DNA from 2 places in the Pseudomonas sp. S32 genome. Region 2 is predicted to be linked to the other one. Evidence: predicted binding sites of a transcription regulator. Region 2 holds the regulator's gene; the other holds the start of a gene.

Region 1 (5,706 bases), on a different contig from region 2:
TGTTGGGGGCCAGCGGCGGCTGGGCAACCGCACGGCCGACGATGCGCAAGCCGTTATCCGGCACCGCAAAGGCCCTGGCCGGCTGCTGGCCATCACGGGCAGGCACGGCGGCGGTGTTGACAGTAGCGGCGTCGCTTGCGGTAGCAGACGGCACGATGCCTGCCAGCAGGCGGTCGGTGAGTTTGCTCGGCAACGCCAGGCGCCGCGCATTCAGCGCGGCCACATCGTTGCGGGTGCCAACGGCATCATTGCCGTGCACCGGCGCTGCCACCTTGTTGCCCCACAGCGCCGGGCCGCCGCTTTCGCCACGCGGGAACGGGCTGGTGTTGGCAGAGGCGCCACGGCTCTTGGTCAACTGGCGCACCAGCACATCCTGCAGGCCGATGCCACCGCCCTCGCGGGACATGCTCACGGCCAGCTGCTGGTCGTACATGTCGCGGTACTGTTTCACCGTCTCGGTGTTCATCGGGTTGTCGTCGGCCAGCACATCGCTGGCCTTGCGCGAAGCCTTGAGCATTTCGCTGATGAACAGCGATTCGAATTCCTGGGCCACCTTGCGCACGTTGGCGGCGCTGTCGCGGTCCCCGTGCTTGAGGGCGTTGAGGCGGTTGAGGTCGGTGAAGGCACCACTGTCGCCACTGCCAGACACCAGGCTCTTGCTGTTCATCACTGGCGTCCTCAGATCACGATCAGGTCGGCTTGCAACGCACCGGCCTGTTTCAGGGCTTCAAGGATGGCCATCAGGTCACCGGGCGCTGCGCCCACCTGGTTCACCGCCCGGACAATTTCATCCAGCGTGGTCCCCGGGCCGAACTTGAACATCGGCTTGGCCTCCTGCTCGGCGTTCACCCGGGAGCGCGGCACCACGGCGGTCTGGCCGTTGGACAGCGGCCCTGGCTGGCTGACGATCGGGTCTTCGGTGATGGTGACGGTCAGGCTGCCGTGGGTGACCGCCGCAGGCGACACCTTGACGTTCTGGCCGATGACGATGGTACCGGTACGCGAGTTGATGATGACCTTGGCCACGGCCTGGCCGGGGTCGATTTCGAGGTTTTCCAGAATCGACAGGTAGTCCACCCGCTGGCTGGGGTCCATGGGCGCGCTGACCCGCACCGAACCACCGTCCAGCGCCTGGGCCACACCTGGGCCGAGCAGTTCGTTGACCTTGTCGACGATGTGCTTGGCGGTGGTGAAGTCGGGGCGGTTCAGGTTCAGGGTGAGGGTATTGCCCTGGTTGAACCCGCTCGGCACTGCACGCTCGACACTGGCCCCGCCTGGAATACGGCCAGCAGACGGTACGTTGACGGTGATCTTGGACCCGTCACGGCCCTCGGCGTCGAAACCGCCCACCACCAGGTTGCCCTGGGCGATGGCGTAGACGTTGCCGTCGATACCCTTGAGCGGCGTCATCAGCAGGCTGCCGCCGCGCAGGCTCTTGGAGTTACCGATCGACGACACCGTAATGTCCACCACCTGGCCCGGCTTGGCGAACGCCGGCAGGTCAGCGTGCACCGACACCGCCGCCACGTTCTTCAACTGCACGTTGCCAGACCCGGCCGGCACCTTGATGCCGAACTGCGACAGCATGTTGTTGAAGGTTTGCAGGGTGAACGGCGTCTGGGTGGTCTGGTCACCCGTGCCGTTGAGCCCCACCACCAGGCCGTAACCGATCAGCTGGTTGGAGCGCACGCCGGAAATACTGGCGATGTCCTTCAAGCGCTCGGCCTGCGCGGCAAAGGCGCAGGACAGGAGCAAGGTTGCGGCAATCAGCTGCCTCAGGTTGAGCATGGTCTGTGTACTCAGAAGGGCCAAAGCGGGCTCATGAAGAAGCGGTCCAGCCAGCCGGGCTGGCTGGCGTCGGCGAACGAGCCGGTACCGGAATAGGTGATGCGCGCATCGGCTACCCGGGTGGACGGTACGGTGTTGTCGGTGGCGATGTCATCCGCCCGGATCAGGCCGGCGATGCGCACCAGTTCTTCACCGGTATTGAGGGTCAGCCACTTCTCGCCGCGCACGGCGATGATGCCGTTGGGCAGCACCTCGGCCACGGTCACGGTCACCGAACCGGTCAGGGTGTTGCCCTGGGTGGCCTTGCTGTCGCCCTTGGTGGTGCGGTCGCCGCTGTAGCCGGCGTCCAACGACAGGTCGCCACCGCCGAACGGATTGTTGGTATTGGGCGTACTGCCAAACAGCGACGTAAGGCCCAGGCTGGCCTTGCTGTTCTTCTGGATCTGCGAGCCGGCGTTCTTGCTGGCTGACGTACGCTCATTCAGCGTGATGGTAATGATGTCACCTACGCGGAAGGCCTTGCGGTCGCCATACAGGTTCTGTTCGAACCCGGCTTGGTAGATCGAGCCGTTGTTGGCCGCTGCCGGCAATGGGGTGCGCGGCAGTACCGGCGCATAGTACGGGTCGTTGGGCTTGGCCACCGGGGCGACACAACCTGCCAGCAACACCGCCCCGCCCAGGGCGACAACGGACAACAGACGATTCATGGTGCTTACCTCACGGGTGCAACGGGTTTGCAAGGGTTACAGCTGCTGGGTCACGAACTGCAGCATGGAGTCGGCGGTGGAGATCACCTTGGAGTTCATCTCGTAGGCACGCTGGGTGGTGATCATGTTGACCAGTTCTTCCACGGTGCTGACGTTGGAGTTCTCCAGGGTTTGCTGCAGGGTGGTACCGAAGCCGTTCAGGCCCGGGGTACCCACCTGGGGCGCGCCACTGGCCGCGGTTTCCAGGAACAGGTTGCCGCCGATGGCCTGCAGGCCGGCCGGGTTGATGAAGTCGGCGGTCTGAATGTTGCCGATCACCTGGGCAGCCGGGTTGCCGGCAGTGGTGATCGACACGGTGCCGTCCTGGCCCACGGTGAAGGTCTGCGCGTCGTTGGGCACCACCACCGCAGGCTCCAGCGCGTAACCGTTGGCGGTGACGATCTGGCCGTCGGAGTTCAGGTGGAAGGTGCCGTCACGGGTGTACGAAACGGTGCCGTCAGGTTGCAGGATCTGGAAGAAGCCACGGCCGTTGACCGCCATGTCCAGAGGGTTCTCGGTGGTCTGCAGGCTGCCGGCCACGAAGCTCTTCTGGGTGCCGACGATGCGCACGCCAGTACCCACCTGCAGGCCGGAAGGCAGTTCGCTGTCCTGGGTCGACTGGGCGCCAGGCTGGCGACGGATCTGGTACAGCAGGTCCTGGAACTCGGCACGGTCACGCTTGAAGCCGGTGGTGGACACGTTGGCCAGGTTGTTGGAAATGACCGTCAGGTTGGTGTCCTGGGCGGACAAACCCGTCTTGGCGACCCAAAGGGCTGGAAGCATGTGTGTTCTCCTCGCGCGCCTGTTTTACGGCACCCGTTCAAATGTGATTAGCCGATTTGCAAAACCCGAGCCATGGCTTCGTCGCCTTCCTTGGCCGTGTTCATCATCTTGACGTGCAGTTCGAACTGCCGGGACAACGCCAGCACCGAGGTCATTTCCTCGACGGCGTTGACGTTGCTGCCTTCCAGAAAACCCGACACCACCCGCACATTGACGTCGGCATCGGCGGGCCGCCCGGAAGCGGTATGGATCAAGCCGTCCAGCCCCTTGGTCATGCCTTTGGTGTCCGGGTTGACCAGCTTGATGCGGTCCACTTCAGCCATCACCCGTGGGCCTTCACCCATGGAGCGGATACTGATGGTGCCGTCTTCACCCACTTCCACCTTCTGCTCGGGCGGGATGGCGATGGGGCCGCCATTGCCGATCACCGGCATGCCGTTGCCGGCACGCAGCACGCCCAGGGCGTCGATGTTCAGGCTGCCGGTGCGCACGTACGCTTCGCTGCCGTCAGGGGCCTGCACGGCGATAAACCCTTTGCCGGTAACCGCCACATCCAGGTCACGGCCGGTTTCAACCATCGGCCCTTCGCTGAAGTCGGTTGCCGGGCGCTCGGTCATGGCAAAAGCACGCGCCGGAAAGCTGTCACCAAACACCGGCATCGAGCGGGCCTGTTCCAGGTCCCGTTGAAAACCGTTGGTGGATACGTTCGCCAGGTTGTTGGCATGAGCCTTCTGCGCCAGGGCGTTCTGGCTGGCACCGGTCATGGCCACATAAAGCAGTTTGTCCACAGCATTTCCTCCGCGCGCCACTGCCGCGCTGTCACCTGGGCAGGGTAAAGCAAAAATCGAACCAGCTTTGCAAGCCTTTAAAATCGGGCGCTACAGCCAGTTCAGGGCTTAACAGTGTCAGTTTGTTGTCGTCGGGCTGCAGAAGGCAGGTTGCATCACTGATCGCGGCAGGCCGCGTTGTTGTAAGGCCCCGAAAACTTCATCCAGCCAGGGCCCGGATTGTTCTCGGTGCAGAAATAGCGGCCAGTGGCCACGCTCTGCCAAAGATAGAAAGGCCTGGGCGCCGCGTAGGCTGATAGGGCCACGCCAACCCCCAGGGCCGTGAGCAGGGCCAGCGCCCATGCCTTATTCATTACATACCCCTCCAACCGCCGCCGGTCACCCGGCGGCGCTACCTCACTCAGCTCATCTGGATGATGGTCTGCATGATGGTGCTTTCGGTAGAGATGGTCTTGGCATTGGCCTGGTAGTTGCTCTGGGCCTTGATCAGGTTGACCAGCTCACCGGTGAGGTCGACGTTGGAGTCTTCCAGCGAAGCGCCGGCAATCTGGCCCAGGGTGCCGGTATCTGGCGCACCGATCACCGGCACGCCCGACGAGTAGGACTCCTGCCAGTTGGTACCGCCAATCGGGGTAAGCCCCTGCATGTTGGCGAAGCTGGCGACGGCCACCTGGCCAATGACCTTGTTCTGGCCGTTGGTGAAGCTGGCAAACAGCACACCGCTCTTGTCGACGTTCAGGCCCGACAGCTCACCGGTGGCGAAACCGTCCTGGTTCTTGGCAGTTACGGCGGAGGCCGCGTTGTACTGGGTGGTCTTGAGCATGTCCAGGCTGATGCCACCAGTGCTGGCGGTGGCGCCATTGGACGACCACTGGCCGGCAGCGTTTTTCTGCGCAGGGACCCAGTTGTCGAGGTTGAAGGTTTTGTTGGCGTTTACGCTCAGGCCACCCGTCACCGGCCCTGCAGTGAGGCCATCGGCGTTCAGCGTACCGTCGGACTTGAACGGCAGGTTATTGATCAGCGGCTGGGTCGAGGTCGGGTCGGTAGGATTGCGGCCGTCGATGGTGGTGTACATCTTCCAGGAGTTGGATGCATCGTCCTTCAGGAAGTACTGGTTCAGCTGATGCGCATTGCCCTGGCTGTCATACACGTCGCTGCTGAACGTGTAGTTGTAGCTTTTCACATCGGACGGGTCGAATGGGGTAACGGTGGGCGCCGCATCGCTGGACTTCAGGTTGATGGTCTGCTCGATCTTGCCAGTGGCCTTGGGGGTCAGGTTGGCGGTGTCGATTTGCAGGTTGGTCAGCACACCCTGGATGATCTGGCCATTGGCATCCACGGCGTACCCTTGCAGGTTCGCACCGGACGAGTTGACCACGAAGCCCTGCTTGTCGCTGTAGAACGCACCGGCGCGGGTGTAGATTTTCGAGCCGTTGTCGTTCAGGGCAAAAAAGCCGTTGCCATCAATGGCCATGTCCAGCGCCTGGCCGGTGCCGTTGATGTTGCCCGAAGTGAAGCGCTGCGACACCGCCGCGGTGGTCACCCCGGTACCGATGGTGGTGCGCCCGGCGCTGGTACCCCGAATGGAGCTGGAATACTGG
Region 2 (5,706 bases):
GGATGGTTTCAAGTCGGATCATGGATGAGGGGGATCAGCGGGCAGCCGCACCTTGCAGCAGGCTTTGCTGTTTTTCCTTGTGTTTTTTCAGTTGACGGTCGAGCTTGTCGGCCAAGGCGTCGATCGCTGCATACATGTCTTCGTGTTCGGCATTCGCAACCACTTCACCGCCGGGAATCTGCAAGGTCGCCTCGACCTTCTGCTGCAGTTTCTCGACCTTCATGATGACCTGCACGTTGGTGATCTTGTCGAAGTGACTCTCCACGCGGGCGAGCTTTTCAAGCACATAATCGCGCAGTGGCTGGGTGACTTCTACATGCTGTCCACTGATATTGACTTGCATACAGCTTCTCCTTTTGTTGCCCGTGCATAAAGAGGCAGGTGTTGCACCTGCCACACAAACGCTGTGGCGCATCTCAGGGTTACATCAGCCGCTTACGCTCGCTCGACGGTGCAATACCGAGAGACTCGCGGTACTTGGCGACGGTACGACGGGCTACCTGGATGCCTTGTGCCTCCAGTAAACCAGCGATCTTGCTGTCGCTCAATGGCTTTTTCTGATTTTCCGCGGCAACCAGTTTCTTGATGATCGCGCGGATCGCCGTGGACGAGCATTCGCCGCCTTCGGCAGTGCTCACATGGCTGGAGAAAAAGTATTTCAGTTCGTAGATACCACGCGGGGTGTGCATGTACTTTTGCGTGGTAACCCGGGAAATGGTCGACTCGTGCATGCCTACCGCTTCGGCAATGTCATGCAGTACCAGGGGTTTCATGGCCTCGTCACCGTGGTCGAGGAAGCCGCGCTGGTGTTCGACGATCTGGGTGGCCACTTTCATCAGGGTTTCGTTGCGGCTCTGCAGGCTTTTGATGAACCAGCGCGCCTCCTGCAACTGGTTGCGCATGAAGGTGTTATCGGCGCTGGTGTCGGCACGGCGTACAAAGCCTGCGTACTGCGCGTTGACGCGAAGGCGCGGGATGGCTTCCTGGTTCAGTTCCACCAGCCAGCGCTCGCTGTCCTTGCGCACGATCACGTCGGGCACCACGTACTCGGGCTCGCTGGACTCGATCTGCGAGCCGGGGCGGGGGTTGAGGCTCTGCACCAACTCGATCACCTGGCGCAGTTCGTCTTCCTTGAGCTTCATGCGGCGCATCAGCTGGCTGTAGTCGCGGCTACCCAGCAGGTCGATGAAGTCGCTCACCAGGCGCATGGCCTCGGCCATCCACGGGGTGCTGCCAGGCAACTGGCGCAGTTGCAGCAGCAGGCATTCGCCCAGCGTGCGGGCGCCTACCCCTGCGGGCTCGAACTGCTGGATACGGTGCAGCACCGCTTCGACTTCATCCAGTTCGATGTCCAGTTCGGGGTCGAAACCTGCACAGATTTCCTCGAGGGTGTCTTCCAGGTAGCCCTGGCCGTTGATGCTGTCGATCAAGGTGACCGCGATGAGGCGGTCGGTGTCGGACATGGGCGCCAGGTTCAACTGCCACAGCAGGTGGCTTTGCAGGCTCTCGCCCGCGGACGTGCGGGTGGTGAAATCCCATTCGTCGTCATCGTTGCTGGGCAGGCTGCTGGCGCTGGTCTGGTAGATGTCTTCCCACGCGGTATCCACGGGAAGCTCGTTGGGGATGCGCTCGCTCCACTCACCGTCTTCCATGTTTTCGGTGCTGACGGTGGTTTCCTGGAAACTGTTGTCCTGCGTTTCGGCGGCCGGCTTGTTTTCGGCGTTGTCGGCCATCGGGTCGTTGTTGTCGAAGTCGTCGCCGTCTTCCTGGCGTTCGAGCATCGGGTTCGACTCCAGGGCTTCCTGGATTTCCTGCTGCAGGTCCAGGGTGGAAAGCTGGAGCAGGCGGATGGCCTGTTGCAACTGCGGTGTCATCGTCAGTTGCTGGCCCATTTTTAGGACGAGCGATGGTTTCATGGCAGGGGCTTGGTACCTTGTTCGCCGGCGCGCATGCGCCATCCACTACACGAGGGCGCCGGGGCGCCAAATCAAGCAAGTTTTATGCCTTAAATTGTAGCGTTTGCCTAGAGCACTGTAACAACTTGACCCGCAATAGATAGGCTTTTTTGCCGTGCCCCAGGCCCGTCCCGGGATCAGAGGCGGAACTCGTGGCCCAGGTACACCTCTTTGACCAGGTCGTTGGCCAGGATCGTTTCTGCATCCCCTTCGGCGATCAGGCGGCCATCGTTGACGATATAGGCGGTTTCGCAGATATCCAGGGTTTCACGCACGTTGTGATCGGTGATCAGCACGCCGATACCCTTGGCCTTGAGGTGGTGAATGATCTGCTTGATGTCGCCTACCGAAATCGGGTCCACGCCGGCGAAGGGTTCGTCCAGCAGGATGAACTTGGGCGCGGTGGCCAGTGCGCGGGCAATTTCGACGCGGCGACGCTCACCACCGGACAGGCTCATGCCCAGGTTGTCGCGGATGTGGCTGATGTGAAATTCCTGCAACAGGCTTTCCAGCTCCTGGCGACGGCCTTCGCGGTCGAGGTCCTTGCGGGTTTCCAGGATGGCCTTGATGTTGTCAGCCACGGACAGCTTGCGGAAGATCGACGCCTCCTGTGGCAGGTAGCCGATACCCGCCCGGGCGCGCCCGTGCATGGGCTGGTGGCTGACATCGAGGTTGTCGATCAGCACACGGCCCTGTTCGGCCTGGACCAGCCCGACAATCATGTAGAAGCAGGTGGTCTTGCCGGCGCCGTTGGGGCCGAGCAGGCCCACGATCTGGCCGCTGTCGATGGACAGGCTGACGTCACGTACCACCTGCCGGCCCTTGTAGCTCTTGGCCAGGTGCTGGGCTTTGAGGGTTGCCATTTACTCGGCCTTCTTCTTGGGCTGGATCACCATGTCGATGCGCTGACGCGGTGTGGTCACATTGCCGCCACGACCTGCGGTGGCAACCTGGGTCTGGGTGTTGTAGACGATCTTCTCGCCTTCGGTGGTGTTGCCTTCGTTTTCGACCTTGGCGCGGTCGGTGAGCACTACCAGGTCCTTCTGCGACTGATACTGGATGGTCACGCCCCAGCCTTTCATCTTGTCGGCTTTGGCGGCGCTCTGCTGCTGCTCGAAGTAGGCCAGGTTGCCCACCGAGGTCACCACGTCGATATCGCCGGAAGCGGTACGGGTGATGGTCACGGTATTGCCTTTGATCATCATCGAACCCTGGGTGATGATGACGTCGCCGGTATAGGTGGCCACGCCTTTCTTGTCGTCCAGGTGAGCGTTGTCGGCCTGGATGCGAATGGGCTGATCACGGTCGTTCGGCAGGGCGAGGGCGCTCGCGCTTCCCAGTGCTGCGCTCAGGCTGAGCAAAAGGGGGAGGGTTTTAACGAGCCTCATACTGTCCTCTTACGTTAGAGAGCAGGTCCATCCTGCCTTCTTTCAAATACGCTTTCATACCTTTGCCCGTAGTCGTGCCACCGGCGCCGTCGATTCTAACGGCTTGCTCGGTCTGCGCATATTCCTTCTGCGGGAACACGGTCATGCGCGAGCTGGTAATGATGGTTTCACGCTTCTTTTCGTCCGTGCGGGCGATCCGCACGTTGTCGATCAGTTCGACCTCGCTGCCGTCAGGGTTGACCTCCGCGCGCACGCTCTGCACATGCCACGGGTATTCCGTACCGCGATACATGTGCAGGTCCGGGGTGGTCAGCAGTGTGACTTCGCTGGCCTTCAGGTGTTCGACCTTGTCGGCGGTCATTTCGTACTGCAGCTTGCCGTCTGGCAAGAACTGCACGCTGTGGGCATTGATGGCGTAGTAATCGATGGCGCTTTCGTCCACCTGCGCCGCGGGCTGCTCCAGGAAGCTCTCGGGGCTGACGTTCCAGTAGCCGACGGCTATCAGCAGGGCGGCGATGGCCCCGAGCAGCACGATGTTTCTGGCTTTCTTGCTGAACATGGGCAACCTTACAGATAGTTGGCGTTGGCAGCGTCCAGGGTGCCCTGGGCCTGCATGATGAGTTCGCAGAATTCACGGGCGGCACCCTCGCCACCCCGTGACTGCGTGACGCCATGGGCGTGCTGGCGCACGAACGGTGCCGCGCTGGCGACCGCCATGCCCAGTGCCACCCGGCGGATAACCGGCAAGTCGGGCAGGTCATCGCCCAGGTAGGCCACTTGATCATAGCTCAGGCCCAGCTCGGCGAGCAGGCCGTCAAGTACGACCAGTTTGTCTTCGCGCCCTTGAAACAGATGCGGGATGCCGAGGTTCTTCGCCCGCCGCTCGACGACCGGTGTCTTGCGCCCGCTGATGATGGCGGTGGTCACACCGGACGCCATGAGCATTTTTATGCCCTGGCCATCCAGTGTATTGAAGGTCTTGAACTCGCTCCCGTCTTCGAGGAAATACAGGCGCCCGTCGGTGAGTACGCCGTCCACGTCGAACACGGCCAGCTTGACGCATTTGCCCCGTTGCATGAGGTCCTGGTGCATTGCATCGCTCCTTTACAGTACGCCGGCACGCAGCAGATCGTGCATGTTCAGGGCGCCGGTTGGGCGGTCCTGGCTGTCTACGACCACCAAGGCGCCCACCTTGTTGTCTTCCATGATTTTAAGGGCCTCGGCCGCCAGCATCTCGGCACGGGCGGTTTTGCCGTGCACGGTCATGACGTCTTCGATCAGGGTGGTATGCACGTCGATGTTGCGGTCCAGGCTGCGGCGCAGGTCACCGTCTGTGAACACCCCGGCCAGCGTGCCATCGGTCTCGACGATGACGGTCATGCCCAAACCTTTGCGGGACATTTCAAGGAGTGCTTCCTTGAGCAGGGTGCCGCGGGCGACCTGCGGCAGTTCGTCGCCAGCGTGCATCACGTTCTCGACCTTGAGCAGCAAGCGCCGGCCCAGGGCACCGCCCGGGTGAGAGAAGGCGAAGTCTTCGGCGGTGAAGCCGCGGGCTTCGAGCAGGGCGATGGCCAGGGCGTCGCCCAGCACCAGCGATGCTGTGGTGGACGATGTCGGCGCCAGGTTCAGCGGGCAGGCTTCGTGTTCGACGCCGGCGTCGAGGTTGACGTCGGCAGCCTGGGCCAGCGGTGAAGCCGGGTTGCCGGTCAGGCTGACCAGCTTGATGCCCAGGCGCTTGATAAGCGGCAGCAGGGTGATGATTTCGGCAGTGCTGCCCGAGTTCGACAGGGCCAGGATAACGTCATCGCGCGTAATCATGCCCATGTCGCCATGGCTGGCTTCGGCCGGGTGCACGAAGAAAGCCGGTGTGCCAGTGCTGGCCAGGGTGGCGGCGATCTTGTTGCCGATGTGCCCGGACTTGCCCATCCCCACCACGACCACGCGGCCCTTGCTGGCCAGGATCAGCTCGCAGGCCTTGACGAAGGTAGCGTCGATGCGCGCCAGCAGGGCCTCTACAGCCTCGAGTTCCAGGCGCAGGGTGCGTTGGGCGGATTGGATCAGCTCGCTGGATTGGCTCATGTCGAAAAAGCAGTGCCTGATGAAAAGGCGGCGATTATAGCGGTATTGAATGAAACCCTCACGCTTTCGATTGTCGTAGGCAATGTACCCCCAGGCTGTCGTGACGCTGAACGATGCGTTTGGCAGCCTTGGGGCGGCGCTGCCAGCGGTGCTATAGTTCGCCGCTATTCAGCCTGCCCAGGGGCGTGTGCCTTCCAGATGAAGGCCGACGTCCACTAGGACGAGGCTGCACTAGCAAGGAGTCTAGATGAGTGTGGATAGCGCCTGCGCGGTCGAGTTGAAGG

The links. The regulator sigma-54, encoded in region 2, starts transcription at its own class of promoters, with help from an activator protein. The targets are predictions, from matches to a motif close to ANTGGCATNNANNTTGCTNT.
Region 1: IAE38_RS08985 (flagellar basal body rod protein FlgF) is a predicted target of sigma-54. The motif match lies at 4,152-4,171, and genes of this name have one in related genera.

What each region holds. Positions count from the first base shown of each region.
Region 1 is NZ_JACVVF010000012.1:48,957-54,662, forward strand. It holds gene flgJ (flagellar assembly peptidoglycan hydrolase FlgJ) at 1-667, opposite strand, end outside; gene IAE38_RS08970 (flagellar basal body P-ring protein FlgI) at 679-1,788, opposite strand; gene flgH (flagellar basal body L-ring protein FlgH) at 1,800-2,495, opposite strand; gene flgG (flagellar basal-body rod protein FlgG) at 2,532-3,317, opposite strand; gene IAE38_RS08985 (flagellar basal body rod protein FlgF) at 3,365-4,105, opposite strand; gene IAE38_RS08990 (hypothetical protein) at 4,261-4,458, opposite strand; gene flgE (flagellar hook protein FlgE) at 4,506-5,706, opposite strand, start outside.
Region 2 is NZ_JACVVF010000001.1:129,625-135,330, reverse strand. It holds gene ptsN (PTS IIA-like nitrogen regulatory protein PtsN) at 1-22, opposite strand, end outside; gene hpf (ribosome hibernation-promoting factor, HPF/YfiA family) at 35-343, opposite strand; gene IAE38_RS00635 (RNA polymerase factor sigma-54) at 423-1,916, opposite strand; gene lptB (LPS export ABC transporter ATP-binding protein) at 2,093-2,818, opposite strand; gene lptA (lipopolysaccharide transport periplasmic protein LptA) at 2,819-3,343, opposite strand; gene lptC (LPS export ABC transporter periplasmic protein LptC) at 3,330-3,902, opposite strand; gene IAE38_RS00615 (KdsC family phosphatase) at 3,911-4,435, opposite strand; gene IAE38_RS00610 (KpsF/GutQ family sugar-phosphate isomerase) at 4,448-5,422, opposite strand; gene IAE38_RS00605 (ATP-binding cassette domain-containing protein) at 5,670-5,706, shown strand, end outside.